One region of the Bacillus sp. ABR genome, then DNA from elsewhere that is predicted to be linked to it. Evidence: riboswitches for the same ligand, from Rfam matches in the RefSeq annotation. Region 1 holds a riboswitch; the other holds the start of a gene.
What was found. A riboswitch is a leader RNA that binds a small molecule or an ion and turns the genes downstream of it on or off. The one in region 1 is predicted to bind glycine.
Positions count from the first base shown of each region.

Region 2: it holds a riboswitch for glycine, as region 1 does, so the genes downstream of both, gcvT (glycine cleavage system aminomethyltransferase GcvT) here and OIT90_RS00560 (amino acid permease) in region 1, are expected to answer to the same signal.

Region 1 is NZ_JAOYSL010000001.1:109,630-124,893, reverse strand. Features, by position in the region: gene OIT90_RS00590 (hypothetical protein) at 1-671, opposite strand, end outside; gene OIT90_RS00585 (PadR family transcriptional regulator) at 826-1,377, shown strand; gene OIT90_RS00580 (DUF4188 domain-containing protein) at 1,382-1,864, shown strand; gene OIT90_RS00575 (NUDIX hydrolase) at 1,876-2,499, opposite strand; gene OIT90_RS00570 (helix-turn-helix transcriptional regulator) at 2,671-2,877, shown strand; gene OIT90_RS00565 (DUF3169 family protein) at 2,874-3,554, shown strand; gene OIT90_RS00560 (amino acid permease) at 3,602-4,948, opposite strand; glycine riboswitch at 5,112-5,191, opposite strand; gene OIT90_RS00555 (LacI family DNA-binding transcriptional regulator) at 5,456-6,475, shown strand; gene OIT90_RS00550 (MFS transporter) at 6,915-8,096, shown strand; gene OIT90_RS00545 (shikimate dehydrogenase) at 8,115-9,017, shown strand; gene OIT90_RS00540 (MFS transporter) at 9,059-10,252, opposite strand; gene OIT90_RS00535 (glycoside hydrolase family 1 protein) at 10,559-12,034, opposite strand; gene licT (BglG family transcription antiterminator LicT) at 12,053-12,895, opposite strand; gene OIT90_RS00525 (beta-glucoside-specific PTS transporter subunit IIABC) at 12,931-14,808, opposite strand; gene OIT90_RS00520 (YxiF family protein) at 15,219-15,264, opposite strand, start outside.
Region 2 is NZ_JAOYSL010000002.1:346,744-362,007, forward strand. Features, by position in the region: gene OIT90_RS07120 (DUF1385 domain-containing protein) at 1-592, shown strand, start outside; gene OIT90_RS07125 (SA1362 family protein) at 631-1,026, shown strand; gene OIT90_RS07130 (patatin-like phospholipase family protein) at 1,023-1,898, opposite strand; gene mntR (transcriptional regulator MntR) at 2,003-2,437, opposite strand; gene OIT90_RS07140 (lipoate--protein ligase family protein) at 2,523-3,359, opposite strand; gene OIT90_RS07145 (rhodanese-like domain-containing protein) at 3,579-3,959, shown strand; gene gcvPB (aminomethyl-transferring glycine dehydrogenase subunit GcvPB) at 4,004-5,464, opposite strand; gene gcvPA (aminomethyl-transferring glycine dehydrogenase subunit GcvPA) at 5,457-6,803, opposite strand; gene gcvT (glycine cleavage system aminomethyltransferase GcvT) at 6,820-7,917, opposite strand; glycine riboswitch at 8,017-8,110, opposite strand; glycine riboswitch at 8,114-8,220, opposite strand; gene OIT90_RS07165 (DEAD/DEAH box helicase) at 8,469-10,139, shown strand; gene OIT90_RS07170 (YqhG family protein) at 10,154-10,951, shown strand; gene OIT90_RS07175 (anti-repressor SinI family protein) at 11,134-11,298, shown strand; gene sinR (transcriptional regulator SinR) at 11,332-11,667, shown strand; gene tasA (biofilm matrix protein TasA) at 11,735-12,535, opposite strand; gene sipW (signal peptidase I SipW) at 12,593-13,165, opposite strand; gene tapA (amyloid fiber anchoring/assembly protein TapA) at 13,218-13,745, opposite strand; gene OIT90_RS07200 (DUF3889 domain-containing protein) at 14,045-14,323, shown strand; gene OIT90_RS07205 (YqzE family protein) at 14,357-14,551, opposite strand; gene OIT90_RS07210 (hypothetical protein) at 14,626-14,994, opposite strand; gene comGF (competence type IV pilus minor pilin ComGF) at 14,991-15,264, opposite strand, start outside.

The DNA.
Region 1 (15,264 bases):
TTTGTTTCTTTATAAGTTTCACTACTATCTCCAGGAACGGTTCTCATCAGAAAAGATCCTGACCATTCAGACTCAATATGCATGCGTTTTACTTTTAGAAATAGCTGATATGAACCATCCTCTGACGTGTACAAATAACCGTAAGTACCTGTTACTTTTTTGATGAAGTTTCTTACATAATCATGAAATCTATTTTCAGTGTCCTCCATCAGTTCTTCATATCGGTCATGAATGTCCTTTTGAACAGCACGTAGTTTTGTTTGATCGACTGCTTTGTATGTGATGCTTTGTTTTTCACCTTGTTTTCTCACAGAAAGATCTTTTTCAGCAAGGTGAACTTCATATGTGACCGTCTTTTTCCCTTGCTTCACTTGAAATTCGTAACCGTTTTCAATCGTTTTGCCGGTTAATTTATATTTGTTGATAAATAGATTAGGATCAAAATGCCTTTTTGGGTTTTCCTCCAAAATGGTTTCATTCAGATGACCTGTTACTTTCCCTTTTTTCTCCGTTACTTTGAACCAGTTCACATGATTCTTGGTCTTATATGCAAAGGCGTAAGATTGATTCAATACACTCTTTTTTGCATTTGCTTGATATGCTATCCAGCTGACAGCACCCATGATTAGTACCGCTAGAATTGCCACGATCCAGATTTTCGATCTATTCATACATACCTCCACCGACAGAATTTCATTTTTTCTATCAATATATGAGTGAGTCACCTCCTTTATCGAATTTATTTTTCAACAACCCCTTGTATCTGCCACTCCCCATCATTTATTATATATCTAAATGATATATCTTTTAGATAGGTGTGCTGATATGAAAAAATACAATGATACGACGTATGCGATTTTAGGTATTTTAACGACAGATTGTAAGTCAGGGTACGAAGTGAAGCAATTAATTGATAGGAGCTTGCATCATTTTTGGAAAATCAGTTATGGACAAATTTATCCAGCTTTAAAGCTAATAGTCGAGGAAGGCCTTGCGGAGGTTTCACCTGCTGCTAGCTCTGGTCGCTCAGACAAGCGGGAATATCATTTGACTGAAAAAGGACTGGACACGTTAAGAGAATGGCTGGCGCAGCCGCTCGATCAGTTACCAACAGAGCGGAATGAGGTGTTATTAAAATTATTCTTCGGTCAATATCTTTCGTTTGAGAAAAAACTAGCGCTTTTACAGGATTATGAGAGGCAGCTCCGTATTCGTTATGAGACATATGTTGCGATTGAACAAAACATTCAAGAGCTGTACCCAGATGAAGCGGATGCGAAGTATTGGCTGTTTACTTTAGATTATGGGAAAAGAGTGGCTCAAGCTGGAATTGATTGGTGCGTGGAGACATTCCATTCGATGAAGAAGGAAGGGTAAATGAATGAAAAAAGACATACGTGCTGGCAGATTTACAACGGACAATTCTGATTCGATTGTGGTGTTCATTATCGGAATGAGGATCAACAAACGCTGGGCCATTCATCAATGGATGCCTGTGTTCATGGCGATGCCTGGCATGATCAAGGAGCTGTATACCCATCAAGAGGAGCTAGGGTTTCTTGGAACAGAGAATTACTTTGGATTACGCACGACAGCGATGATTCAATATTGGAAATCAACAGATGACCTCCTTGCCTATGCCAAGATGGAGAAGCATTTGGCTGCTTGGAAAAGATTTAACCAAATGGCACGAAATAATGATGCGGTCGGCATTTATCATGAAACATATCAAATTCAAGCCGGCTCGTATGAATCCATCTACGTGAACATGCCTTCCTACGGACTGAGCCAAGCGAGAGCGCCTATTCCAATTGATAAAGGAAAACAAACAGCGAAGGAACGGCTGAATACAACAAATTCCTAGAGAGCGATTCTCTAGGAATTTCTTTTTGCAACAGATACAAAATGCTTTAATATGCGGGCTGTTAATCCCCATATGGTGTAGTTTTCATAATCATAAAACCATTCCTCAATCGACCGGCTCCCCCAGCTGTATTTTTCACCATTCATGATTTTTTCATAAGGGAAGTCCTCTCCTGGTGTTGGCTGAACGGATACATGATGTAGGTACGGCTCATATTGGCTGAGCCATGATAGAGGCACGGTAAAGGTCTCTTCTACTTCTTCTTGATTATAGGAGTGTTTCACTTTTTGCTCATCAATGATACCGACATATGGGTATACGACGAAGGATGGAGAAGCGATATAAGGACTGAGCTGTCCAAGGACATCGACCGATTCTGGCGGAATGCCCAACTCTTCATGTGTTTCTCGCAGTGCAGCCTCCTGTGCTGTTTCGCTGCCGTCGAGCTTGCCCCCAGGAAAACTAATATCACCCGGCTGTTTTCTCATGGTGAGCGATCGTACCTCAAATAATATATACCATTCTCCATTTACTTGTACTAAAGGGATCAGGACTGCTGCTTTGAACGCTGTCTCTTCTCCAATGAACAACGGTTGTGATTGATGTAAGTCATTTTTTAATTGATCAATGAACACGGCCATCACCTGTTTTCTGTTTCTCTTTCCTTTAGCGTATCATGGTTCACCTTTTCAATAAAGATGATCTTTCTGACAATTATTTTTATCAATTTGACAACTTTACTTGTCAAATTGAATATAATGCTTTACAATCAAGGAAAGATTTCAATTAAAACTTGAGGTGACAGAATGAAAAATCGGTTAAAAGAGCTTCGTGCGCGTGATGGTTTAAACCAAACTGAGCTTGCGAAACGTGCAAAGGTCTCTCGTCAAACCATCAGCTTAATGGAACGTGATGAATTAATGCCGTCTCTCTTGCTCGCTGTTAAGCTTTCACGAATTTTTCAGGAACCCATTGAACGTATTTTTCTATTCGAGGAGGATGAACTATCATGAAAACTGTATACAAAATGCTCTTAGGTGCTCTCCTTGGCTTTCTCGGTGCTTACTGTCTGCTGGCAGCCGAATTTGAGATGACACTTATTGATATTGCATTTGAAGCGACTCTTGTCATCAGTGGAGTGACAATTTTATTGATTATTTATTGTTTTTCAGGGATTTCACGTATGAAAAAAAGAGTGTCTCTTTCGGTCTCTGGAGATGAGGAAGATGAACTGGAGGCTAAGCAATATCGGACCTTTACTGATTCGACATTAGCCAATACGGTGAGTACGATTTTGTCCATTATTGCCATCGGTATAACCATCGTCACCGAGCAGCCACTCTGGTTGATTCTGGTCAATGCTGCTTTATTTATCGTCACCATTATTAGTTCTTATGCAGCGATATCCGTCCTCAAACTTGTCTATCCTAATCGCAATCTACCAAATCCGTCCGACAAAGACTATAGTAAAAAGCTGCTCGCCATTTCAGACGAAGGGGAAAAGCATGTCATGCTTGGCGGACTGTTTCACACGTATCAAATGATGAATATTCTATTGACTAGTGCCATGTTTATTTTGATTGTGTATTCGCTTGGAGCCAATCACTCTCAACTGTTCTCGATCGTGGTCATTGGGATTGTTTTGATCATTTTGAATGCAAATTATGTGTTGAAGATTAGAAATCGTTAAATGATAAAAAGCACAGCTCTGTCAAAAGGCTGTGCTTTTTCCGTCCGTTACGATGCACGGCGTTTCTTTCGTGCATAAATCAAAAATAAGAAACCAAACCATACCGGTGTCAATAGCAACGCAGGACGTGTTGCATCTGCGAAGAGCATGATCACGAGAATGGCTGCAAAGAGCGCAAGAACGCAAATATTCACAAAAGGTGTGAACGGTGCTTTAAAGGTAGATGCTGCATGCAGTTCAGGCCGTGTTTTTTTATATTTCAAATGACAAATTAAAATAATACTCCATACCCAAATGAAACAAATGGCACTGATCGTGGTAACAATCCCAAAGGCTTGTTCGGGAATCAGCTTGCTTAAAAGTGCACCGACCGATACTACAATCGTTGACACGAATAGCGCATTACTCGGGACAGCGTGCTTGTTCAAACGCCCAAAGGAAGCTGGCCCTTGCTTTTGATGACTGAGATTATACAGAATACGGCTTGTCGAGAACATGCCGCTATTACAAGCTGATGCCGCAGACGTCAACACAACAAAATTGATAAGCCCCGCTGCTACTGGTATCCCAATGAGCCCAAAGGTTTTCACAAAAGGACTTTCTGATGCACTGAGCTCAGACCATGGGTTGATACATAGTAAAACAAAGATCGCACCCACATAGAAAAATAGAATTCTTAATGGAATTTTATTAATCGCAGAGGGAATGTTTTTTTGCGGATTGGCTGTTTCTGCTGCGGATACGCCAACCAGTTCAACTCCCACATACGCAAAAATCACCATCTGGAATGACAGCAAGAAGCCTGTGACACCATTCGGGAATAACCCGCCATGAGACCATAAATTCGTTACTGTCACCGGTCCGGCATCGGTTTGAAAACCAATGATTAAAAGAATAATTCCAACACCGATCAGTAATAGAATCGTAATCACTTTAATGAGTGCAAACCAAAATTCCATTTCTCCGAAAAGCTTCACCGTTAATAGATTCAATCCTAGTAAAATCAACAAACAAATGATAGCAGGAATCCATTGCGGGATATCAAACCAATACTGCACATACACTCCGACCGCAATGACATCCGCCATCGCTGTCATAATCCAGCAAAACCAATAGGTCCACCCTGTCACAAAAGATGCCCACGGGCCGAGATAGTCCTCTGCAATATCGGTTAATGACTGATAGCCCGCCTTCGATAAAAGCAATTCTCCAAGTGCCCTCATGACAAAAAAGATGGCCATTCCGACAATTAAATAAGCAAAAATGATTGATGGACCTGCCAATTGAATGGCTTTTCCAGAGCCTAAAAACAGCCCTGTTCCAATGGTTCCGCCAATAGCAATCAATTGTACATGACGGTTTGATAAATCTCGTTTTAATTCTTGTTGTGCCAATGCTAACACCCTCCTACGACACGATCTTATACTGAAATAATGAACTCTTTAAAAAGTCCATAAAAAAAGAGATTGGATGCGCTCCAATCTCACGGTCATAAAAGAATAGCAAAATAGAGAAAAGTAATACACGGCATCATCCATGCATCACAAATACAATATTTCGTACTCTTCTGTCCTTTTGCCTGAGATTGTGAACCCTTCGGCGCCGCACACACATGCGGTCTCTCCAGAAGCTGCTCCTGCTATAGTGTGACCCACAGCAATCATAGCCTTCGTTATTTAATTAAAATGTTGCTATTTCTGAATAATTTTATATTTTACGCCTCAATCAGAAAGCTGTCAATGGTAATCTTTTATGATTTACAGTGATACCCATATGTCTTCACTTCATCAATCCCCCCTAATTCATGTATAATAAACCAAAAGATGTTCGGCTCGTCTGATGGAGAAATCCCTCTTGATCATGAACAAAGTTAGGCAATCCATTGAAGTTGGTGAAGACAAATGAAAAAAATGAACAAACAGCGTGTCACATTACAGGAAGTCGCCAAGCATGCCGGTGTCTCGACTTCAACGGCATCACTCGTTGTTCGAAATAATCCTAGAATCTCTGAAGCCACTCGAAACAAAGTGCTTCAATCCATGGAAGACTTAGGGTACGTATATGACCGCGTAGCTGCCAACATGCGGTCAAAAAGCTCAAATATCGTTGGTGTGATTGTCACAGATATTTCTAACACCTTTATTTCGGAATTTTTAATCGGCGTGCAAACCACGCTTGAATCACTAGGCTATACTGTTTTACTTGGTACAACCTTTGACAGTGTCGATAAACAGGAGCGGCTCATTTCCACTATGGTAGAGCACCGAGTGGGCGGAATCATTTTAAACCTAGCTTCGAAAAGCTCGGCTCGGACAGCCAAACAGTTAAATCAAATTCGCACCCCAAAAGTACTTGCAAATCGTGAATTATCAGATGTGCAATGTGATTATGTCGGTGTTGATTATGAACAAGGCACTTGGATGGCCATTCATCATCTTCTTCAGAAGGGGCATCGACGTATCGCCTTCTTAGGCGGCATCAAGACCTCATCGACTTGGATTGAGCGGATGAAAGGTTTCAAAAGAGCTCATGACGATGAAAACCTGACGATTGATGATTCCCTTATTATTGATATCGTACCTACTCGTGAAGGCGGGAAAGAAGCACTCGCTCAAGTGATGGATCAACCCGAGCCTCCTACCGCTATTTTTTGTTTTAGTGACTTAGTTGCATTTGGAGTCATGCAAGCACTGTCAGCACGGGGCATCCAGCCAGGTGAAGATATTGATGTGGTTGGATTCGATAATGTTCCTGAAGCGGAGATGTACCATCCGCCGCTCACCACTGTTTCTTCATTCCCCCGATCCATCGGGGCAAAAGCAGCGAACCTTTTATATCATAAAATGAACGATCAGGATGAAGAGCTGCAGAGATTGATTTTAAAACCTCAACTTCATATTAGAGAAACCTCTCCATCATGATGAAAAGAGAATTGTGTGCAGCAATTCTCTTTTTTTATTGAACAAGTCAACTATTTCTTTGTTTCATTTTTCTTTTTTTAAATCACAAAGTCATAAACTTGACACATTTAAAATGCAGGAGTATATTTATCTCGTTGCTTCTTTTAGTATATCGTTATACCTATTTAGTCCTATCGTTATTTCTATCAAAAAACAGTTAAAAGTGATTTTTTATGATTCTGATCAAATCATGAAGTTTCACTTCCTAATCAAGGCTGTTATTATTTTTTACATTTTAGTAGAACGATGTACTTGATTGAAGAACAGATGAATATTCATTATTTTTTCATCAATAAGGGGTGTTGTGATGGGCTTCATATTATTCATTTTGAAGGAAACAATAACAAAGGGTATACAAAGAATTTGACCTTAAAGGGGTTTCAAATATAGGAGTGGGAACATGAAAAATCCTTATATTAAATCGTCACTTGGCATGTATTTAAACTACTTCATGCTTGGCATGATCAATATTATTGTAGCTTCCAACATGGACAGCTTATCTGAGCGCTACCATGTAGATATTCCGAAAATCAGCTTGCTTGTATCGGCGATCGGAATTGGTAAACTCATTGCTCTCTTTTTCTCAGGTCGGTTAGCCGATAGCTGGGGACGTAAGCCTGTCATTATTACAGGAAATTTTCTTTACTTATTATTCTTAATCGGTATTCCAACGACAACGAGTTATACACTGGCATTTATCTTTGCGATTTCAGCAGGTATTGCCAACTCACTGCTTGATTCAGGAACCTACCCTGCTTTGACAGAGTCATTTCCGAAAAAAGCAAGTTCGGCTTCTGTTTTAGTAAAAGCGTCTGTATCCATTGGGGCGACTGTTCTTCCATTTATCTTGGCGTACCTAGTGGCACATGACATCTTCTGGGGCTGGGCGTTCTTTGGACTAGGGCTTCTTTATTTACTTGTAGGAATTTACTTAATCTTTATGCCATTCCCGAACCATAAGCAAGTTTCTTCACAAGACGCTCTTCCAGTACAAGACCAGCTGAAGGAAGAACCAAAAATGCTTGGCGAAGGCTTAGCTGTTGTACTGATGGGATTCACGTCGACTGCATTGTTTGTCGTATGGCAGACATGGCTTCCGCAGCTCGGGTTAAAATTAATCGGACTTGGCACAGGACAAGCCACACAGCTTCTATCTTATTTTAGTATTGGTGCACTCGTATCTGTTCTCTTGCTTTCGATCGTCTTAGATAAATTCATTTCACCGATTATGGTGGCAATCATTTATCCAATTGGGGCGTTCCTTGCAATGCTTTCACTTTTCCAAATCGAAACGTACAGCATTGTCATTGTCAGCACCTTCTTCTTAGGGCTATTTACAGCAGGAATCTTCCAGCTGGCGATGAGTATTATGATGAAATTGTTCCCGACAAACAAAGCAACGGCTTCATCCTACGTTAATATTGCGGCAAGCTCAGCGTTTATTCTCGTGCCGCTCATTACAAGTGGATTGGTCAGCACGTACGATATTAAAATGACGTTATTTTTCGATATGATCATTGCGGTTATTAGCGTATTACTAGCGGTCTTTGTTCTTGGACGCATGAAAAAATTATTTAGATAATTAAAGGAGATGTCAATCATGACAAACATACATGAACGAAATATTGATGGAAAAACAAAATTAGTCGGTCTTCTTGCTACACCAATCGGACACAGCCTTTCACCACGTATGCATAACCTTGGCTATACACTAACAGGTATCAACTATGCTTACCTCGCATTTGAAGTAGGGAATGATGAACTAGAAGCAGCCGTAAACGGTATGAAAGCAATGGGTGCAGCTGGATTTAACGTCTCTATGCCGAACAAAATGAAAGTACTAGATTACTTAGACGAACTAGATGATTCTGCAAGATATACACGTGCAAGTAACACTGTAGTAAACAAAGATGGTAAACTCATCGGCTACAACACAGATGGTCTTGGATATGTGAGAAACTTGATTGAGCATGGCGTTGAATTAGCCGGCAAAAAAGTCACACTCGTTGGCTCTGGCGGCGCGGCAACTCCGATTGCGATTCAGCTTGCACAGTCCGGCATTCGTGAAATTAGTATATTTGCTCGTAATGACCAATACTTTGTTCAAGCAGAAGAAAATGTAAATTACATCAACAACGAAATGAAATCTTTCGGTGTCAAAGCAAACATTTTCCCACTTGAAGACAAAGACGCGTTCCGCCGTGAAGTAGCAGAAAGTGCGATCCTGGCAAACGGGACAAGCCTTGGCATGAAACCACTAGATCAGCTCAGCATTATCGATGATACACTTGATGTACTTCGTGAAGATTTGATCGTGACAGATGTCGTATACAACCCGCAAAAAACAAAGCTTCTTGCACAAGCACAGGAAGCTGGCGCCAAAACGATTAACGGTCTTGGAATGATGTTATGGCAAGGAGCACTTGCTTACAAACTCTTTACTGGTGAAGATATGCCAGTTGATCAAGTAAAACAAATTCTTTTTGAAAATGACCGTTTCTAAAACAAAAGAAAGACGACTTCCTAAGTGGAGGTCGTCTTTTTTTAATCATGTACCATAACTTGACGGTAGCGATACAGGATATACAGTGCGCCGATAATGGCTGCAACAGCCACCACTGCATCGAACATAAAGATTTGTAAAATGGACGCGTGACTCTGAATTAACCCTGTTACGACCGGGATGACGATAGCCGACACGCCGCCTGCTGTGGAGATAATCCCTGTCATCGTCCCTTTGTTTTTCCAGAAGAATTCAGCCATCACAGTTAACGTCAGCTGAAAAACTCCTGCTGTTGAAAACCCTAATACAAAAGCATTGACGGTTCCTATGACTGGCGATTTCACGACCAAGAGTACACAAATAGAAATAAGTGTAATGATTGGATAGATCAGCAGCACAGTGACCGGACGGACAAAGCGGCGCAAAAGAAACGCGAGCAACACAACAGACAGCAGCCCGCCCATGCTATAGTAACTGAGCAGTTTCACAGCACTGCCCGATGCCATCCCCAAGATGGCCTCACCGTACGTAGGAAGCCAAATTTGCGGCAGCGCATACAGCCCATTTGATGTAAAGCTGATTAAAATGAGTGCGATCCCTTCCCTCCAAAATGTAGGCTCTGTCGAGAAGCGCGGAAGTCCATCATGCTCCGTTACCTGGACTTGCTCCACCTTGCGATGATTCGGAAATGGCAAGGTCCACAGCATCAAGACATTTACAAGATAGATCAGAGCAGGAACAAAAAATGAAATTCCATAAAACAAATCATGCTCTGCTAAAAAGAAAATCGCCAGTGGCAAAATGGTTGCCCCAATGGAGATAAAGGCCTTCACCATCACATTCGCAGATCCTGAGTTTTGCGGAAAAGCCTCCATTAACGCAGGATACGTTCCTGCATCCATTGCCGAATTCGCGACCCCTGCCAAAATCGCAAACGCAAACGCGATTTGATAATTCGGAGACAATGGGATTCCGATGAGGAACACCGCCATCAGCACACCAGAAACCAAAATGACCGGCTTCCGCCCGAAACGATCTGACAGTACGCCTGATAAACCATACGTGAGCACCCTGCCAATGCCAAGCGCCGAAATCATATAACTAATTCCCGCACTATTGGTATCTAATTGTTTGATTAAAAATGGCATATTTGAAGCCAAAATAATATTGACCATACCTAATAAAAAGTAATTAATATACAGACTAGAAGCCGTTCTCACATACGGATTCCTCATCCTGACACACCCCTCAACACCATCGCAATGAAGTGACAAATAATGGTTACGCTTACAAGATCTCATATGTGAGGAAGAACAGCTTTGCAGCCTTCACGTTCATACATCTCATCATGTCATGCAGCTCACAGCTTACACGCCCTTCATGTATCAAGCATTTCTTCAATTTTTCACTGCTCTTATTTTATATGAATGAGAAAGGTAAAGATAGTGAATTGCTTAAATTTGAGGGGAATTCATCGATCAAGCGTATGACACCATCGATAGAAAAAAGGAGTGGTTAGCTGCCACTCCTTAACTGATGTCTCATTTCTGTTCATCGTTCATTTTCAACCCATTTTGACGAATGACTTCTTGATACCAGTAAAAGCTTTTTTTAGGTGTTCGATTTAACGTTCCGTTTCCATCGTTATCTTGATCAACATGGATAAACCCATATCGCTTTTCCATTTCAGATGACGAGTAACTAATTAAATCAAGAATTCCCCAGCTGGTGTAACCTATTAATTCGACTCCATCCTCAATGGCTTCCAGCATCTGCTGGAAATGCTGCTCATGATAGCTAATCCGATAATCATCATTTATCTTTCCATCTTCCACCTTGTCGTATGCACCTAATCCATTCTCAACTATAAATAGTGGTAGTTGATAGCGATCGTATAAGTCATTTAAAGAGATACGAATTCCAATCGGGTCGATCTGCCAGCCCCATTCACTCACTTCTAAATATGGGTTTTTCACTCCACCTATTGTATTGCCGCTGACAGTTTCCATGCCTTCACTATTTTCAGTAGCAACCAAGGAATTGTAGTAACTGAATGAAATAAAATCAACAGTATGCACCTTTAATAATTCGTCATCTCCCAGCTGTTTCTCAATGTGAATGTTTTTTTCTTTAAACAGTCGATTGATAAAACGCGGATACTCACCACGCACCTGTACATCTGTAAAAAACATATTAAACTGATTGTTCTTTGATGCCTTCAGAACATCCTTTGGATTACAAGAATACGGATATGTTGTTAATTTCGTCAGCATACACCCTATTTTTGCCCCTGGGATCATTTCATGACAATATTTAACGGCCAAAGCACTTGCAACAAATTGATGATGCAATGCTTGATAAACTGCCTGTTCTACATTGTCAAAGCGCTCTGAAACGATTCCACCACTTGTAAATGGATGTCGGACAATACTATCAATTTCATTGAAAGTCAGCCAATACTTGACTTTATCTTTATATCGATCAAATACAACTCGACTAAATTTCACAAAGAAATCAACGACAATGCGATGAGACCATCCTCCATATTGATTCACTAAGTATAGCGGCATTTCATAATGAGATAACGTAACGAGTGGTTCAATATCATGTTTCTTCATCTCATCGAATAGGCGGTCGTAAAATAATAATCCCGCTTCATTTGGCTCTTCTTCATCACCGTTTGGAAAAATACGTGTCCATGCAATCGAGACACGTAACGTCTTCAATCCCATTTCTTTGAACAGCGCCATATCTTCAGGATAACGATGATAAAAGTCTACACCTCTTCGTTTCGGATAACCTTCAGCGGTATCTGCACGCATCGCTTGCTGAATTTGTTCTTCATCCACTTTGTTGTGCTTTTTATAATCAGACTTACTGAGACCTTTTTTAAAGATCGCCACATCAGCAGTCGATAGCCCTTTTCCGTCTACATTCCATGCGCCTTCTGCTTGGTTTGCCGCGATGGCGCCTCCCCATAAAAATCCTTCTGGAAATTTCCTGATTTGATTAGACATGTTTCTTCCTCCTCAAGACTATGCGTTATTTCTTTGAACCACTCGATTGACATGAATAATTAAATACATTTTTTCGTCACTGGAAATCGTGTAATCCACACTTGTTTTAATATATTTCTCGATTTTCTCCACACATTTTACTTCTTCAGGATACTTCCTCATGATTTGATCAATTAGATCGTGATCATCTGTTTCAAGCATTTTGTTCTCCAGCAAACGCTGAACAAAGAACTGTAAATGTGTTAAAAACCTGGAGTAATTAATCGTATCTGTCGGAATGTCGATCTTATAATGCATTTTGATAATATTTAAAATGTCTTTGACCATATTAGTCATCATCACGATTTGATTTAAATTATCTTTGGTCTGCTGCGCATTTACTAGATGAAATGCAATATTCGCCGCTTCTTCTTCAGGCAGCTGAATGCCTAACTGTTTTTCAATCAGCTCTAGTGCATGCAGACCAATACTGAATTCTTCGGGGTAAAATTTCTTCACTTCCCACAGCAGGCGATTTTGTATCGTTAAATTTTCCTTAAAGCGCTTCGTAGCCATGAAAAGGTGATCGGTTAAAGAAATATAAAGATGCTCATTTAAGTGTGTAGATAAACGGCGCTTCGCATAGGATATAATCTCATCTGTCATGATTAAAAATTCCTCTGGGGTCTCCCTCATAAGCTCAGCTAAATCATTAGACGTGCTTTGATCTTCTAGCACATAGATCTTTTGAATATCAGACTCTTGAATAAGACTGCCTGGCTTATTTTTAAATCCAATCGCCTTACCCATTACGATGATTTCCTTACCGTCATCTCTTTTAGCGAGAACCACACTGGTATTCAGCACTTTTATAATTTCCATACCATATCACCTTCCTGGATACATTCAAAATCGATTTATAAGACCGTTAAAAGTGGCTGCTGATGACCAGAAACAGGATTCGTTTTTCCCTCTTGGGGTAAAATTTCTAAATAATCAGCTGTATTTGTAATAATGACTGGTGTTGTTGTATCATAGCCAGCCTTTTGTATATTCTGTTGATCAAATTCAATCAGAAGTTGACCTTGTTTCACTGTATCACCTTTTTGAACATGTGAAGTAAAATATTGTCCATTTAAGTTTACAGTATCAATACCAATATGAATCAGAACTTCCACACCAAGGTTGGATTTTAAACCAATGGCATGATTTGTATGGAAAATCATTTCTACTTGTCCATCAAAAGGAGCAAATACTTTCCCTTCACTAGGTTGAATCGCTGCCCCTTTCCCCATCACTTCTTCAGAGAATACTTTATCATTCACTTTTGCTAAAGGAATGATGTCTCCTTTCATTGGTGCATAAATGACTTCACGATTTCTTGTGCTTTCTGATGTGGAAACAGGCTCATTTTTCTTCTCGATGTTTTCAGTTTCTGCATCTTTAAAGCCGATGATGTAAACAGCAATAAACGCGATGACCGCTGCCATGACTGCACCAATAATAGCAAACGTAAAGTTTGAAGTCCCTTTTTCAATAAAGATTGGCATTGTTGCAATACCAGGTGAAACCATGACAAACGCCTTTAGCTTAATCAATCCAACAAAAACACCTGAAACCCCTGCTCCAATCATACATGCGAGTAATGTTTTCTTAAGTTTTAAATGAACGCCGTATAATGCAGGTTCTGTTATACCAAATAAAGCAGAAATTCCTCCGGACATCGCAATTTGTTTTAACTTAGGATCTTTGGTTTTAAATGAAACAGCCAAAGCACCTCCACCTTGCGCAAAGTTCGCCGCTAACATAGCGACCCCAATGAGAGCATCGTATCCAGGCGAAGCAAGAGAGGCGATAACAACTGGATAGAACACCTTCTGCATCCCAAACATGACGATAAAAGGTAAGAAAACGGCTAAAATCGCAACAGCTGCCCATCCCGCAGTTTGCTGGATCCATAAGACCCCTGCAGCTAAGCCTGCACCAAGATACATACCGAGCGGCCCTAAAAACAGTAAACCAATCGGAGCGACAATAATCATCGTAATTAAAGGAACCATAAAGATTTTGACCGGTCCCGGTGATAATTTATCTGCCAGCTTTTCTACATAAGACATCAGCCAGACAATGAGTATGATCGGAATAACCGATGCACCATAAGAAACAGCTTTTAGTGGGATGCCCGCAAAGACAACTGGATCACCACTGCTAAACAGGGCTGTTAAGTTCGGATGTAACAAAACTCCAGCCAAAGCCATTGATACCATAGGGTTTGTGCCAAATTTTTGTGAGCTTGTATAGGCTAACAAAATTGGCAAGAAGAAAAACGCTGCATCTGAGATGATTTTCAATACCAAATAGGTTTGGCTGTCTTCTTTCATCAAATTCAGCATCGGCAATAAAATTAATAGAGCCTTCAACATTCCTGCACCAGCGATCGCAGGGATGATCGGTGCAAAAATGCCAGTGATCAAATTGGCAAAACGATTGAAATATCCTTTCAAGCTATGATCTTTATTCTGTACAATCTGTCCGCTTGCTTCCGGATTTTGATCAATCAGTTTTGCAAACTCTTTATAAACATAACCCACATCATTTCCAATAATAATTTGATACTGACCTGCTGTATCTGCTACTTGAATGACGCCATCAAGACGGCTAATTTCTTCAGAGTTAGCGCGTGAAGAATCTTTTAAAGTCAGCCTTAATCTCGTCATACAGTGGATGGCATTTTGAACATTTTCGCTTCCGCCAATATGTTTTAGAATGTCTTGAGCTAAGTCTTTATGATTCATTAAAGTCACCGCTTTCATTTTTGATTATAGGCGCTCAGGGAACAAAAAAAGACCTGGATTGGGTGGGAATATACAAATACAGATATCCCATCCAATCTAGGTCTTGCCTGCCGAACAGTAACACGCCTTATTGAATGTACGCATTATTCTATTTTTAAATTTTCATCGTTTCATGAAACCGCTTTTAACATGTTAATATCTTTATAGTAATTAATTCTTTTAACAAAAGCAATGTTTTTCTTACAAATCAAATCATAAATTTATTAAATATAGATCAAAGAGCACTGTTATATCATCTAATCGTACCTTTTTAGGATTCATATTGAAGGCGAGAGGTATTGTTTTAACTAGAACAGTCAGGTGATGATATCTTCGAATAACACCCAGCCGTTCCTATCAACATATCCCTTCTAAACTTCACAGCCACAAGTACTGAACTCATAAAAATATTCCGTC
Region 2 (15,264 bases), on a different contig from region 1:
TGTCTTTACCCTGGTACCTGTCTTTTTAGCAGAGCTTGTGCGTCCCATCTTTTCAGGGAATTTCGCACAAATCGCAGTGGAAACATTCTTTAAATTGGTCCTTTTATTAGGCTATATTTACTTTATTTCCATGACCCCTTTAATTAAAAGAGTATTTCAATATCATGGGGCAGAACATAAAGTCATAAACTGCTATGAACAGAACCTTGACATCACAGTGGAAAATGTCCAAAAGCAATCCCGTCTGCATTATCGATGCGGCAGCAGCTTTATTTTATTCACTGTCATTGTTGGAATGTTCGTCTATTTACTCGTACCGACAGATCCTTTATGGGTGAGAGTTCTGAACCGCTTGGTGCTCATTCCGGTTGTTCTGGGCATTTCATTTGAAGTGCTTCAGCTCACGAACAAACTCCGAGAAGTGCCTGTACTTAAAGTGCTTGGCTATCCTGGCCTTTGGCTGCAATTGCTTACAACAAAAGAACCTTCTGACGATCAAGTCGAGGTAGCCATTGCAAGTTTTAATGAACTTCTTCGTTTAGAGGAAGCATCTCTAAAACAAGCGTCAGATTCTGCTCATCAAGTGATCTAACTTATAAATCCGGTAAATTCCTTCGGAGGTGGACAGTTATGAATCGCCGAGTACATCCTGCTTTTACCATTATTTTCGCTTTAGGTGTTTTGGGATTTGTGTACTTACTCACAACGAACCCAGGCAGACTTTTTACAATGCTGCTGTCTGTTGTGATCATTGGAGCGGCCCTATTTTTCCTATTTAGATGGCTGATGAATCGAAGAACTGGAACAGAAGGCAATCTTTATCGCAAAGCAGTAAAACAATCAAAACGTCGCTACCAGCAGCCTAAACCAAAAACGAAAAGCCAGATGAAAAATCGGGTCACTCATTTGCGAAGCGTGCCGACTGACCACAAGTCTAAGCCCGTCCTTCTCAAAAAGAAAAGCCAAACACATTTGACTGTGATTGAAGGCAAGAAAAACAAAAAGAAGAATCGCGCCTTATTTTAAAATGTCCAGCTTTTTAAAAATTGCTCGGCCTTCTGTCTACCTAGATCGACGAGCGCCTTTTTCTTTTCTGTCATGAGTTGAAAATCAGTGGCAATGACGTGTTCTACAGGAATAAAAATAATATGACGTTCGTGTTTTGTGGCGATATGTCTTTCGTCATGAGCACCACGCATCGTTTCAAAAAGAGCGCCAAACAGTTCAAACGCATTGCGGATGGAGTGTTGTGGGCGTTCTTTTTCGTTTGGCGTTAATGTGACACCGACGAACGGTCTTTTTTTCTCTTCAGCAAACAGCCAAATTGGAAAATTGCTAAGCACTCCTCCATCTACAATGGTACAAATGCCTTTTGAAGACTTCAGTTTGACAGGTTCGAAAAAATACGGCAGGCTGCAGCTCATTCGAATGGCCCTCGCCACGGAAAACCGCTCTGGATTCAAGCCATATGAAGGAAGGTCGTCTGGCAGTACGAGGATTTTTCCATTCGTTAAATCGGACGCAACAATTTTCAGCGAATCTTTTTTGAGGTCTCCAAACACGGTGACCCCTTTTCGTTTTAGCACATCAGTCAGCCATTTTTCCAGCCGGTCTCCTTTATAAAGACCAAGACGCCAGTAAATGGATACCCACCTAAGCATTTTAAACGGGATGAATTGACATCTTCTATCAAGCAATTGATGCTCATCCATTTCATCTAAAAGCTCCCGAATTTCCTGGCTTGTAAAACCTGCTGCGATGAGTGAAGCAATGATTGCTCCAGCACTTGTACCAGCAAGACGGACAAATTGAAATCCTCTCGCTTCAAGCGCTTCATAGGCACCAGCAAGCGCTGCCCCCTTAATGCCTCCACCTGAGAACACACCATCTATCTTCATCAAGGAGCCCCCTTTGATTTCACGCTAATAATAGTGTAGGAGCATTTGCTTTCAATTAGAACTTTAATCAAAAAGGACACCCATGCTAAGGGTGTCCTTTTTGATTAAGATTCTTGATTTGTTTGTTCGTTTTTCTTTTGAATCGCTTTCAGCTGAACAGATCGCTCATCGTTTTCTTCAAAAAATTGAACGAGATCGCCGATGCGGTCAATGCTGTTCCAGCTGAGATGATGTTCAATGCCTTCTACATCATCATAAATTTTCTCTTCATCTACACCAATGATTCTTAAAAATTGCTCCAGCAGTTCATGTCTGTATACGAGACGTTTTCCAATTTTTTTGCCTTTCGGGGTTAAAATTAGACCACGATACTTCTCATAAATGAGGTATTCATCTTTATCTAGCTTCTGAACCATTTTTGTTACAGAGGAGGGATGGACAGCGAGTGCTTCTGCAATATCAGAGACTCTGGCATATCCTTTTTCTTCTATCAGCATATAAATTTGTTCAATGTAATCTTCCATACTAGGTGTAGTCATAAAACCCCTCCATAATGCACCTTTACTTAATAATCAACCCAATTCTACACCATCGTTCATTAAAAAACAAGGAGTGTCCATCGTCTTAACGCTTGTAATTCCAATCATCTGAGGCATATTTCGTTTTGGCGAGATGATGGACAAACGCTAATTCTTCATCTGTCAGCTCATAAGGTTCAAGCTCAATATTTAATCCTTTTTCAAATCCTCTTTTAAACGCAACACGCGCATCGTCTATCGTACAAGTTCGGTCTGAGATTTCATTGATGGCAACCGCTTTGTTTTTAAAGCTTCGCTGCATCCGCTCTCTTACCCGGTCGTTAGGATAAAGGAACAAATCGAATAATTTATCCTCATCAAGGTCAATTAAAATAGATCCATGCTGGAGGATAACACCTTTTTGTCTCGTCTGAGCACTGCCCGCTACCTTTCTGCCTTCTACAACAAGCTCGTACCAAGAAGGGGCATCAAAGCATACAGAAGATCTTGGGTTCTTTAAGCTTTCCTTTTCTTTATCTGTACGAGGAATGGCAAAATACGCATCGAGTCCCAGCTCTTTAAAGCCTTCTAAAATGCCTTCTGAAATGACACGGTACGCCTCTGTCACCGTTGCTGGCATTTCTGGATGTTCCTCTGACACAATCACGCTGTAGGTCAGCTCCTGGTCATGTAGTACTCCTCGTCCTCCGGTTGGTCTGCGGACAAATCCAAGACCATAGCGCTTGACAGCTTCTAGGTTGATTTCTTTTTCAACGTTCTGAAAATACCCAACAGATAATGTCGCCGGATCCCATCCATAAAAGCGGATAACAGGCGGAATGAGCTTCTCACTATGCCAATAAAGCAAGGCTTCGTCCATTGCCATGTTAAAGGCAGGGTCTTGGTTTCCTGAATCAATGAAACACCATTTCTCTTTTTGCATATAAAATCCCTTCTCTTTTACGTAGTCAATGTTAGATGATGGTGGTGACCACCGGTTTTCTCTCTTCATCAGTCTATCAAATAGGAACGGAATTGAAAATAATTCTTACCATTTATGATGACAAGTTTCTTATGCTTTACTATAATAGTATTTGTCTAAAACGTACCATCAGACAGGCTACTGTGCTGATGCTCAAGAAGGAGTCGAGTTGTATTGTCAATGTTCAACTATATCGTCCTCTCACTTTGTGGACTTTTTGTTCTTTATTCCATCGGCAGCTACATTTATCAGCAGCGCATTATGAAAACGCTGACGGAAGCAGAATTTATTAAAGGTTACCGCAAAGCCCAGCTCATTGATGTGAGAGAGCCAAATGAGTTTGAAGGCGGACATATTTTAGGGGCAAGAAATATCCCTCTTTCCCAACTAAAGCAGCGCAAAAATGAAATACGTCCTGACAAGCCTGTTTATCTCTATTGTCAAAATAATTTCAGAAGTGGAAAAGCAGCCCAAACTTTACGTAAAAATGGCTGCCGTGAGATTTATAATTTAAAAGGCGGCTTTAAAAAATGGGGCGGCCGCATTAAAACGAAGAACTAACAAAAAAGACTCTGGGAGCATGATTCCCCCTGAGTCTTTTTTCTTTATTTTCTTTCAAAAACGAGAACGGGATTCCGAGCGGCCTTTGTTTCGTCCATACGTTTCACGACGGTTGTATGCGGCGCTTCCTGCACCACTTCAGGATTCTCTTCTGCTTCTTTCGCAATTTGAATCATTGCTTCGATGAATGCATCAAGTGTTTCTTTTGATTCTGTTTCGGTCGGTTCAATCATGATACATTCCTCTACATTGAGCGGGAAGTAGATCGTTGGCGGATGGTAGCCGAAATCAAGTAATCGTTTGGCAATATCCAGTGTCCGCACACCTAATTTTTTCTGACGTTTACCTGAAAGGACAAATTCATGCTTACAGTGACGATCAAACGGCAAATCATAATGAGCACTTAAGCGGCGCATCATATAGTTCGCATTTAACACGGCATTATCGGTTACAGCCTTTAAGCCGTCTGGCCCCATAGAGCGGATGTACGCATAGGCTCTGACGTTAATGCCAAAGTTGCCATAGAATGGCTTCACGCGCCCGATTGATTCCGGACGGTCATATTCAAAGTAAAAACGACCTTCCTTCTTTACAAGCACCGGCTTTGGCAAATACGGAATTAAATCTTTTTTAACGCCAACTGGACCTGAACCAGGACCTCCGCCTCCGTGTGGGCCTGTAAAGGTTTTATGAAGATTTAAGTGGACAACATCAAATCCCATATCTCCTGGTCTTGCTCTACTTAAAACCGCATTCAAGTTGGCTCCGTCATAATAAAGTTTACCGCCAGCTCCATGAACGATTTCAGCCATTTCTAAAATGTTTTCTTCAAAGAGGCCAAGTGTATTCGGGTTTGTAAGCATTAAAGCAGCTGTTTCTTCATTAACAACGCGGCGTAAATCTTCTAAATCAACAAGCCCGTTTTCATCAGATGCGACAGTAATGGTTTCAAATCCAGCGACTGTCGCAGATGCCGGGTTCGTTCCATGAGCAGAATCAGGCACAATGACTTTTGTACGCTGATGATCTCCTCTTGCTTCATGGTACGCACGGATCATCATGAGTCCCGTCCACTCGCCATGTGCTCCTGCCGCAGGCTGTAATGTCACAGCGTCCATCCCCGTAATTTCTTCAAGATGTTCACCTAGATCGTATAGTAATTCCAATGCACCTTGTACAGTGTCTGCCTCCTGTAGTGGATGGACCTGCGAGAAACCTGCAAGGCGTGCAACCTTTTCATTAATCTTTGGATTATATTTCATCGTACAAGAGCCAAGAGGATAAAATCCAGAATCGACCCCATGATTGCGTCTTGATAATGCTGTATAATGACGCATAATATCAAGCTCAGATACTTCAGGGAGCTCAGCATCCTCATCACGGATGTACGTCTTATCAAATAAAGACGGGATCTCCTGTTCAGGTACATCTAAATCAGGCAGGCTGTACCCAATTCTTCCTTCTTTAGATAATTCAAAAATAAGCGGCTGATCTTGTTTATTCATGGCGATCCCCCAATTCCTTGATAAACGTATCAATTTCTTCTTTTGTTCTCAGCTCTGTCACGGCTACAAGCATGTGCTGCTCAAGCTCTGGGTAGTCTAGCCCTAAGTCGTAGCCGCCGATGATTCCTTTTTCAAGCAATCGTTTATTGGCTTCTTTCACAGGCTCCTGTAACTTGATCACAAATTCATTAAAATGAGCCCCTTCTACATCCGCCTGCAGTCCATATTTTTCTGCCTGCGTCTTGGCATAATGGGCTTTTTGCACGTTTTGATAGGCGATGTCTTTTATGCCTGTTTTCCCTAGTGCCGTCATGGCAACAGAAGCAGCTAGCGCATTTAATGCTTGGTTCGAGCAAATATTTGACGTCGCTTTATCTCTTCGAATGTGCTGCTCACGCGCTTGAAGAGTCAGGACAAATCCACGAACACCATTTTCATCTTCTGTCTGCCCGACTAAACGACCTGGCACTTTTCTCATCAACTTTTTCGTCACAGCAAAATATCCGCAGTGAGGTCCGCCAAATGCCGCAGGGATACCGAACGGCTGCGCATCACCAACGACAATGTCTGCCCCAAGTTTACCAGGCGGCGTCAATAGCCCGAGTGCGAGGGGATTGCTAGAGACAATGAACAGGCTTTTTCCTTTATGTGCAATGGGTTCAATGTCTTTTAACGGCTCGACGACACCAAAAAAGTTTGGATATTGCACGAGAACTGCTGCTGTATCATCGCAGACGGCCTTTTCCAGTGCAGCTAAATCTGTCTGCCCTTTTTTCGCAGGCACTTCAACAACTTCAATGTTTTGTCCTTTGGCGTATGTTTTCAGCACCGCTCTTGATTCAGGGTGAACCGTTTCAGAAACCACCACTTTTTTCTTCTTTGTGTGTCCCGCAGCAAGCATTGCCGCTTCTGCTAGTGCCGTCCCGCCATCATACATTGAGGAATTGGCTAGATCCATACCAGTCAGCTCAGCAATCATTGTTTGAAATTCAAAGATCGCTTGCAATTCACCTTGTGAAATCTCCGGCTGATAAGGTGTATACGCTGTATAAAATTCAGAGCGTGAGATAACATGATCGACAATGACAGGCTGGTAATGATCATATACACCAGCACCAAGAAACGATGCATAGGAAACTGTATCCTTATTCTTTGCAGCTAGCCGGGATAATTCCCTGACAAGCGCTGTTTCAGATGCGGCTTCTTTGATGTTGTATGCTCCTTTGAATCTCACCTTCTCTGGGATATCTGAAAAAAGCTCATCAATCGACTGAACGCCGATGACATCCAGCATTTCTTTCTGATCTTGCTCTGTTTGCGGCAAATATCTGTGCTTCATCCTCTATTCCCCCTCGTTATTTGGTTCTTTTATAAAATGGTGTTGTGACGATTTTGGCTTTTAGACGCTTTTTGCGAACCTGTACTTCCACCTCTGCCCCAAGCTCCGCTTCTGAGGTTTCGATCAAAGCAAGCCCGACATTTTTCTTTAATGTTGGGGATTGAGTGCCCGTTGTGACAAACCCAACCTGCTTTTCTCCTGAAAAGACTGGATAATCTGTACGCGGAATCCCTTTTTCAATCATTTCAATGCCGACAAGCTTTCGCTTCAGTCCCTCTTCTTTTTGTTTTTTAAGTGCTGCTTTTCCGATAAAATCAGCTTCTTTATCCGTTTTGACAGCAAAACCAATTCCGCCTTCTAATGGAGAAATATCCTTTGTCAGCTCCTGGCCATAAAGCGGAAGCCTTGCTTCAAATCTCAAGGTATCACGTGCACCGAGTCCGCACGGTATTAATCCTTTTGGCTGCCCCGCTTCTAATAAAGCGGACCAAAGGTGGACCGCATCTTCTGACTGGCAGTAGATTTCAAAGCCATCTTCCCCTGTGTAGCCTGTTCTGGAAACGAGCACTTCTTTATTTGCGACCTCAGCTTTTGATAAAAACGTAAATGGTTTAAGCGATGTCACCTCTTCATCCGCCACCTCTTTGATGATGTCAGCTGCAAGAGGTCCTTGAAGCGCTAGCAAGGCGGTTTGATCAGATATATTTTTGATCAATACGTCATCCTTCTCTTGGTGCTTCAAAAGCCAATCCACGTCTTTATCGATATTTGATGCGTTGATGACAAGTAAATAGTGGTTCTTTTCTTTTTGGTAGACGAGCAGGTCATCTACCGTTCCGCCATCTTCATAACACATGGCTGTATATAGTGCCTTACCGTCTGTCAGCTTAGACACATCATTGGTTAATAACCTTTGTAAAAAAGGAAGGGCATCTTGACCTTTGACGTCCACCTCACCCATGTGAGACACATCAAAAAGCCCTGCTTTTGTTCGAACAGCTTCATGTTCTTCTTTAATGGAAGAAAATTGGACAGGTAATTCCCAGCCCCCGAAGTCAATGGTTTTTGCGCCAAACGTTTCATACGCATGAAAAAGCGGTGTTCGTTTCAACATCAATCGTTTCCCCCTTTTTTTAGTGCAAATGCAAGCTGAATTTTCAGAAAAAAATCACAGCAAAAAAGGACAGAGCGCTCCCTTTTATCAAAAAGAAGTCTCTGTCCTTGCACCTGAAAGTTTACAGCACAACATCATTGTGCGTTTTCCCCTTTGGTGGTTTGCTAAAACGATCAGCAAACACTCTCCAGAGTTGCGTCCGGTAAGAGTACTTTTGCCTGAGAGATTCACTGAATCATTCAGCTTGCTCCTTCGGCGCCTGCCAGTGCAAAATAACCGCCAAGTCTCTCCCCATACCATCATCCGCTCATATTTTTCACATTTATTGGACATACTATCAAAATGGGTGACTTATTTTCTAGATCACTTATCAACATCCTACCATTAGAAATGGATGGAGAGCAACAGAAAAATCATTAACATTTTTAAAATAACCTTTCGATATCGTTCGCTTTTATTCATATATCTAGTCTTTTAGAGACCTCTTAAAAAATGAAGCGTTTAAAAACAGAACAATTTATCAGATCCTACTAGAAAGGCAGGCGACCACATTGAATATTCAAACGATTTTTGATCAGGAATGGACAAATGAATTTCAGCAGCGGCTTTCATCAGACGGCCCCTGGGCGAACTGGGATATGTATCGATTAGCGACGCAGGTTCAAAAAGTCACAGCCATTGATTCATTCGAGGGACTGCAAGCTCCTGCGCACCTGCCTGCATTCACACCTTTACAGCACCAGCTCGAAGTAGCCAGAAGAGTCGTAGAAGAAATGAATGGGAAAGCCATTCTAGCAGATGAAGTGGGCCTAGGGAAAACCGTAGAAGCAGGACTCATTATCAAAGAATACATGATTCGTGGACTTGCCAAAAAGATTCTTATTCTCGTCCCCGCCTCCCTTGTATCTCAGTGGGTACAGGAGCTGCGGACGAAATTTTATATTGATGCTGTTGAACAAAAAAAGAGCTATGTGTGGGAGCAGTGCGACGTTGTCGTTTCTTCCATTGACACAGCCAAAAGACAGCCGCATCGAGACACGATTTTATCGATTGCCTACGATATGGTCATTATCGATGAAGCACACAAACTGAAAAACAATAAAACGAAAAACTATGAATTTGTGAGAAACCTGAATAAGAAGTTCTGTCTGCTGCTGACAGCGACACCTATTCAAAACCGGATCGGAGAAATATTTAATCTCGTTTCCCTTCTGAAGCCGGGCCACCTAGGAAATGAACATCAATTTAAAGATATCTTTGCCAAAAAGGACTTGCAGCTTGAAGACCATGACCGATTAAAACAGCTCGTCAATAAAGTGATGATTCGAAACCGAAGACAAGACACAGGCATCGAGTGGACAAAACGACATGTCAAAACGATTTCCATTGATTTTTCTCCGACAGAACAAGCATTGTATGATGAAATCTGCAAGCTGAAAGAGAATCCGTCTTATACAAAGCATATGTTTTCCATTATGACCTTGGAACGAGAATGCTGTTCAAGCCGTGAGGCAGTTTATATGACGATTAAAAAAATGCAGGAAGAAGAAAAGCATATTCTCGGCTCTTCTGCTATAGCGCAAATCATGGAGAAAATCAATCAAGTGGAGCAAAACTCAAAGGCGCTTGAAGTGGTCAAACTCATTCAACAGTTAAATGAAAAAGTCATTATTTTCACCGAATACCGCGCAACACAAATTTATTTACAATGGTTTCTACAGCAAAATGGCATTAGCTCCGTGCCATTTCGTGGCGGCTTTAAGCGGGGTAAAAAAGATTGGATGAAAGATTTATTTAGAGAACGGGCGCAAGTGTTAATTGCTACAGAAGCTGGCGGCGAAGGGATCAACCTTCAGTTTTGTAATCAAATCATTAACTACGACCTCCCGTGGAACCCGATGCGTTTAGAACAGAGAATCGGACGTATCCACCGCCTTGGCCAAGAACGAGATGTCCACATTTACAATATGGCAACAAACGGAACAGTTGAAGAGCATATTTTAAAGCTTTTATATGAAAAAATTCAGCTGTTCGAAAACGTCATAGGCGATTTAGATGATATTTTAACGAGAATTGATATTGAAGAAGTCGAAACAGAGTTGCATCAAATTCTCTTCCAGCATGAATCTGATGGAGACATGAAAAAGAAATTAACCCAATTTGCTTCTTATTTAACTGAAGCACAAACACCACTTTTAGAAAAGAGACAGCAGGGCTCATAAAGGAGAGTTGATCAATGGAGCAGCATGACATTCACACCTTTCTTCTCCGTTTTTTCAAGGCGAATCAATGCAGCATATTAGAAGAAAGTGCAGGACATATGACCGTACAGCTGACAATCGAAATGGATAAATTGATTATGAACCGTCCTTTTTATTGGCACTGGCTTGAAAAAACTGGCGGTGTACCTGAACCGCGGCAATTGACTTTCATCACAGATCAAAAAAAAGCGGGTGATACGGTCAGTGGTGAATTCATCCATTTCGGCTCCCCCCGGTTATTTCAAATATTTGAGGCGGTCAAACAACAGGGCCGTTTTATCCGGCTTTATGAACGAGTCAGCCCGCTCACGAACAATCAAATCGCACTTGAGCCATGGCTTGGTCTCAATGTAAAAATTTCTTACCTTGCAGACCGGAAGAAGGATAAGCTTTTATCATTAGGACTCCATCTTATACGCGGAGAAGTCATTGAACAATTTCAAGAAAAGCTGGAAGCTCGTGAGCTGTCGTCTCAAATTCCCGATTATTGTTTTACGATGAGTACAATGATTAAGCCAGAAAGCGGAATCAAACGGCTCTACAGCCTTATGGAGCGTTATGCCCATGAGGAGCCGGACGACTGGGCAGTGCGAGCCGTTCAAAAATGGAAAGAAGACTCCGAACTTTTAAACCAATTTTATGAAGGGACTTCAGACACATCTGTAGAATATGAAATAGAAAGGCAAGCACTCAAAACTTTATACGAACCAAAAATCAGTCTTACGATTGAAAATGGCGGACTTTTTTACTTACAGCAAAAAAGAGGAGGTTGACCCATAGTCCCCTCCCCTTTTATGTGACTTACAATTTTCGATCAGTCTAAAGCTAAGTTTGTCTGTTTGTATTGGGCGGAAACATGACGCAAGCAAACTATGAGGTCTTACCACCTATGTCTTTCCATTTCATGCGTTAAGTGCCTGAAATACATGATTCAGTATTTTAGGAGGGTATTTGTATGGAAAAGAAAACGAACAAATTAGACAGTGAATGGGTTCAATTATTACGTGAAGCTCGCAAGGCAGGACTAACAGTTGAAGAAGTCCGTCATTTCCTCAAATCAAATGAAAAGTCCTCTGAGTCTCCCCCTCTGGTAAGAAGTCATTCTATCAAACCTTTCTGAATGTGCTATAATATCGAAAGGAAGGTGATGACATTGATTGGCCAGCGTATTAAACAATACCGCAATGAAAAAGGCTACTCACTATCAGAACTGGCCGAAAAGGCTGGGGTAGCGAAGTCTTATTTAAGCTCAATAGAAAGAAACTTGCAAACAAACCCCTCCATTCAATTTCTTGAAAAAGTCTCCGCTGTTCTGGACGTCTCGGTTCATACACTTTTAAACGAAAAAGATGAAACCGAATACGATGGTCAATTAGATAGTGAATGGGAAAAACTAGTTCGAGATGCAATGACATCAGGGGTTTCGAAAAAGCAATTTCGTGAATTTTTAGATTATCAAATCTGGAGAAAAAAGCAAGAAGAGGAGTAAAGCGCACGTTTTAGCGCATACTCCTCCAATTGCTATGCAGATCTTGATATCAGCCTAAAGACTGGCTTTATTTTTTATCTTCGCTGTGTGCTTTTTCGTTTTCTTTCACGTAGCCTTTTTCATCCGTATGCTTTTTTGGATTGATCGTTAAACCATTCCACTGAGTCGCTTCGAAGGAAAGATCAATTTGAATCGCATCGCCTTGGTATTTATTTTGGATATAGTGACCAGCTTTATCCTTCGTCTGGTCATTGATAAATTCAATGGTCATTTCCACTTTATCGTAATCAAACGGATTCTTTGGAATGCCGTCATACTCTGGAGCCACTGTTCCATCAACAGTTGCTACATTAATTTTCCCACTTTCATGTAAAAACTTCTCATCGACGGCATGACGAAGCTTTTCAAATGCGGTCTGATCCTGTTTTGACGTTAATTGATGCAAGTCAAGCAGGTTTGCATGGTCTAAAATAATGTTTTTCGGATAACCATTTCCACCTTCGGCTCCAACCGTCAGAACACTCACCTGAAACTGACTGAGAAATTCTTCAGCTGTATTCTTACCGCCATTCTTCGCGGAAGATCCATCTGTAAACTGGCTATAATCAAGACTCATCAGCACTTGGTTTATCGCTAGTGATCCCTTATTATCAAAATGAAATTCTTTCTTGATCCGATCACCAGGTTTTAAGTTCGAAAGGTTGATGGCGCCGGAGTTCTCTTTAGCAGATAAATCCAGCTCTCCTGTCGAGTAGACCGCATTTGCCTTTTCAAAATCATTAAACGCCGCCCATGTTCCCCCGCCGATTAATGCAAGACCTAAAGCCCCTGATAATACACCTAAACGAATTGATTTCTTCATTGCCATGAATAATAAACCCCCTAATATTTTGTTTTATTGAAACCTGATTAGGTTACAAACGATTTAAGCTTGTTCCTCTGACATATGTACATCAGCCGTGTGTCTACGGTGTTTCGCTGCGCCCACAAAATGAATAGTTGAATAAACAAGCAGCATGACACCCGGTATAATAAGGAGCAAAGCAGTTCCAGCTGATGTCCCTGCATACGAAAGAAGCTTTCCTGCATAAGGAATGTTCACTCCCATATACTGCGCAGTCACCTGATCCGCTTTTACCAGCGTGCCGTCCTGATACATATTATTGTCACCCTTCGTCTCAAACGCTTTATTTGCATCCTTTCCTTTCACCCCAACAATTCGGTGGGTCACAAAGGACTGATCCTGTTTTGTTTGGAACGTAATAATATCTCCTTTTTTGAGCGTCTCAGGTGAGGCGACCTGCTTTACAACAATCAGTGACCCAGCTGAAAATTCTGGTTCCATCGAACCTGATAATACTTGCTTCAATTGATAACCGAAAATCTGAGGTTCTCCTCCTGTTGTTCTTGATGACAACACGACAATAATTGAGGCTATCATCACCGTGAACACCACCACATAAAGAATACTCCCAGACATCTTCATCCATTTTTTCATGACCCCTTCTCCCCTTCGCATATCATTTTTTCACTTTAAAAGACAGCTCCATTTAGGACGCCTTTTCTTGACACTTTGAGAGCACCATCTGTTTAGACCAAAAGTACGGCTGATCAGATGCGCCAAATCCTTTAGGATAAAAGATTTTAAATGCATAGATTCCATTTGTTTTTGCTTTATCTGTCGTGACAGTCGCTGTTTCTTGCGACAATAGGGACTTTATGGAGCCCTTTTCAAGAATATGACCATCTTGTAATGGCTCCTGACCATTTCCCACTTTATGTAATTCCCACTTCCATTCAGAGTACGCAATAGGCTGTCCACTATTTTTTAGTGTCATGCTCAGCCTTTGAGGTGCGCAGACTGTTCCTTCGATCATCGTTTGATCGACAAGCTCCAATTGACTTTGATCCCATTTTTTAGGCTGACAATGCTGATCTGTCTGTTCAAAGTTTTCACATGTTTTCATAACAAAATTTTTGTGCTCGACATCGTTAAAAGAGGCATTCGTTGGTGTCATGAGGAAAGATGTCAACATCAAACAAATGGCACAAAAAAGGACAAAGAGCGACTGTTTCATTAATCCCTTCAACTCCTTGAACGGTTGTTCTTTAAAAAGAACGATTATATACAGTATAAGGAAATACCTATAAAACCCAAAACGTCAAATTAGTTCATTTTGTTCTTAAACAAGAACAATTGCGAGAAAATTCTTCCATTTTCTCATTCTTTCGCCATATTCAATATTTTTTTGTGTGACATTTGTACTTCTTAAAACTTACATAAAAATGTAGGATTTGGTCAGGATATGAAGAGGTGAGGTGATGTTAAGTGAAATATGGAAAAATCATAATCATGCTCAGTTTACTGCTGAGTCCTATGATGCTAGACGTCAAACCTGTGGATGCGAGAGGTTTGACTGCCGCCACAGACCAATGGGAAATGCGAGCAGTCAAAGAAGCTAAAAAAAGATACCCGCTAACGCAAGTCTTATTTAAACAAAAAGTATGGGACCGCCACCGCGATAAGGAATCTGTAAAACAGTATCATATTACGTTAAAAGACCATACAAAGGAATTTGGGGTGTTTGTCACCATTTCCTATAATCCTTACTCAAATAAGGTGAATAAAGTGATTGTTGTGGAGGAATACAACTAAAATGGCATAAAAAAACCGCCTGCTGGCGGCTTTTTACTTTCGTCGATGTCGCTGACGTTTTTTAAGCATCATGGAGAAGCCAAACGGCAGAACCCCAAATAATCGCTGTGAAAACGGCGGTTTTGTTTCCATTTTTTCTTGTTTGTGTTCCTTCCGTTCGTCTCGTGGTGTATTCATATATTTAATGATTTCCTGCGTCATATATTTTACATAGTCATTTGTTTTCAAGCAAATTCACCTCTTCTTCCTTCAAGTGTTACCAGAAAGAGGATGATTTTATACACTGGCTAATCAGGGTTTGCCTATCTCATGATTTCACCGGTCTTCCAATCCAGCATCAGCTCCCGCTCATCGGATAAGCCATCCTTTGTTTTCACCCTCACCAAAGCGAGGACACGTTTTTTCTGTTGATCGCATTTCATCTGCTTCAGTGTCACATGCCCTTCTTCTGTATCAATATAGATCTTCTGCTTTTCACAAATGCGTTTTACTGAGCTGGCAGCTTCACTCACACCCACCCTAAAAAGATGCTGTTTTTTATAAAAAGAAATCGTGAGCTCTGCACTTCTCAGCTCTTTTTGAAAGCCCATCGTTATCGCTCCTAGGATCAAGAGAAAAAATAGGATCACAGCAAGCACATGCGGATAGATAAACCCTTCCTCTCTTTTCACGATTTCGGAACCACCCCTTTATATGTGAAAAAAACGGCTTCATGAACCTTACCAGATCCATCTGTGACTTTCAGGATGGCTCTATGCTGACTCGTTCTCACCTGAAATTGTTTTACCTTGTGCAATAAAGGAAGATGTCCAGTTTGATCCGTTCGTTTTCGAAGCATCTCTTGATATGGCTCAATCGTTACCACTCGCCCTTGATCAGATACATACTCTAACGCTTTACCTCCTTGCACCGATCGAACTGCCGTTGCACGGCTTAATTCC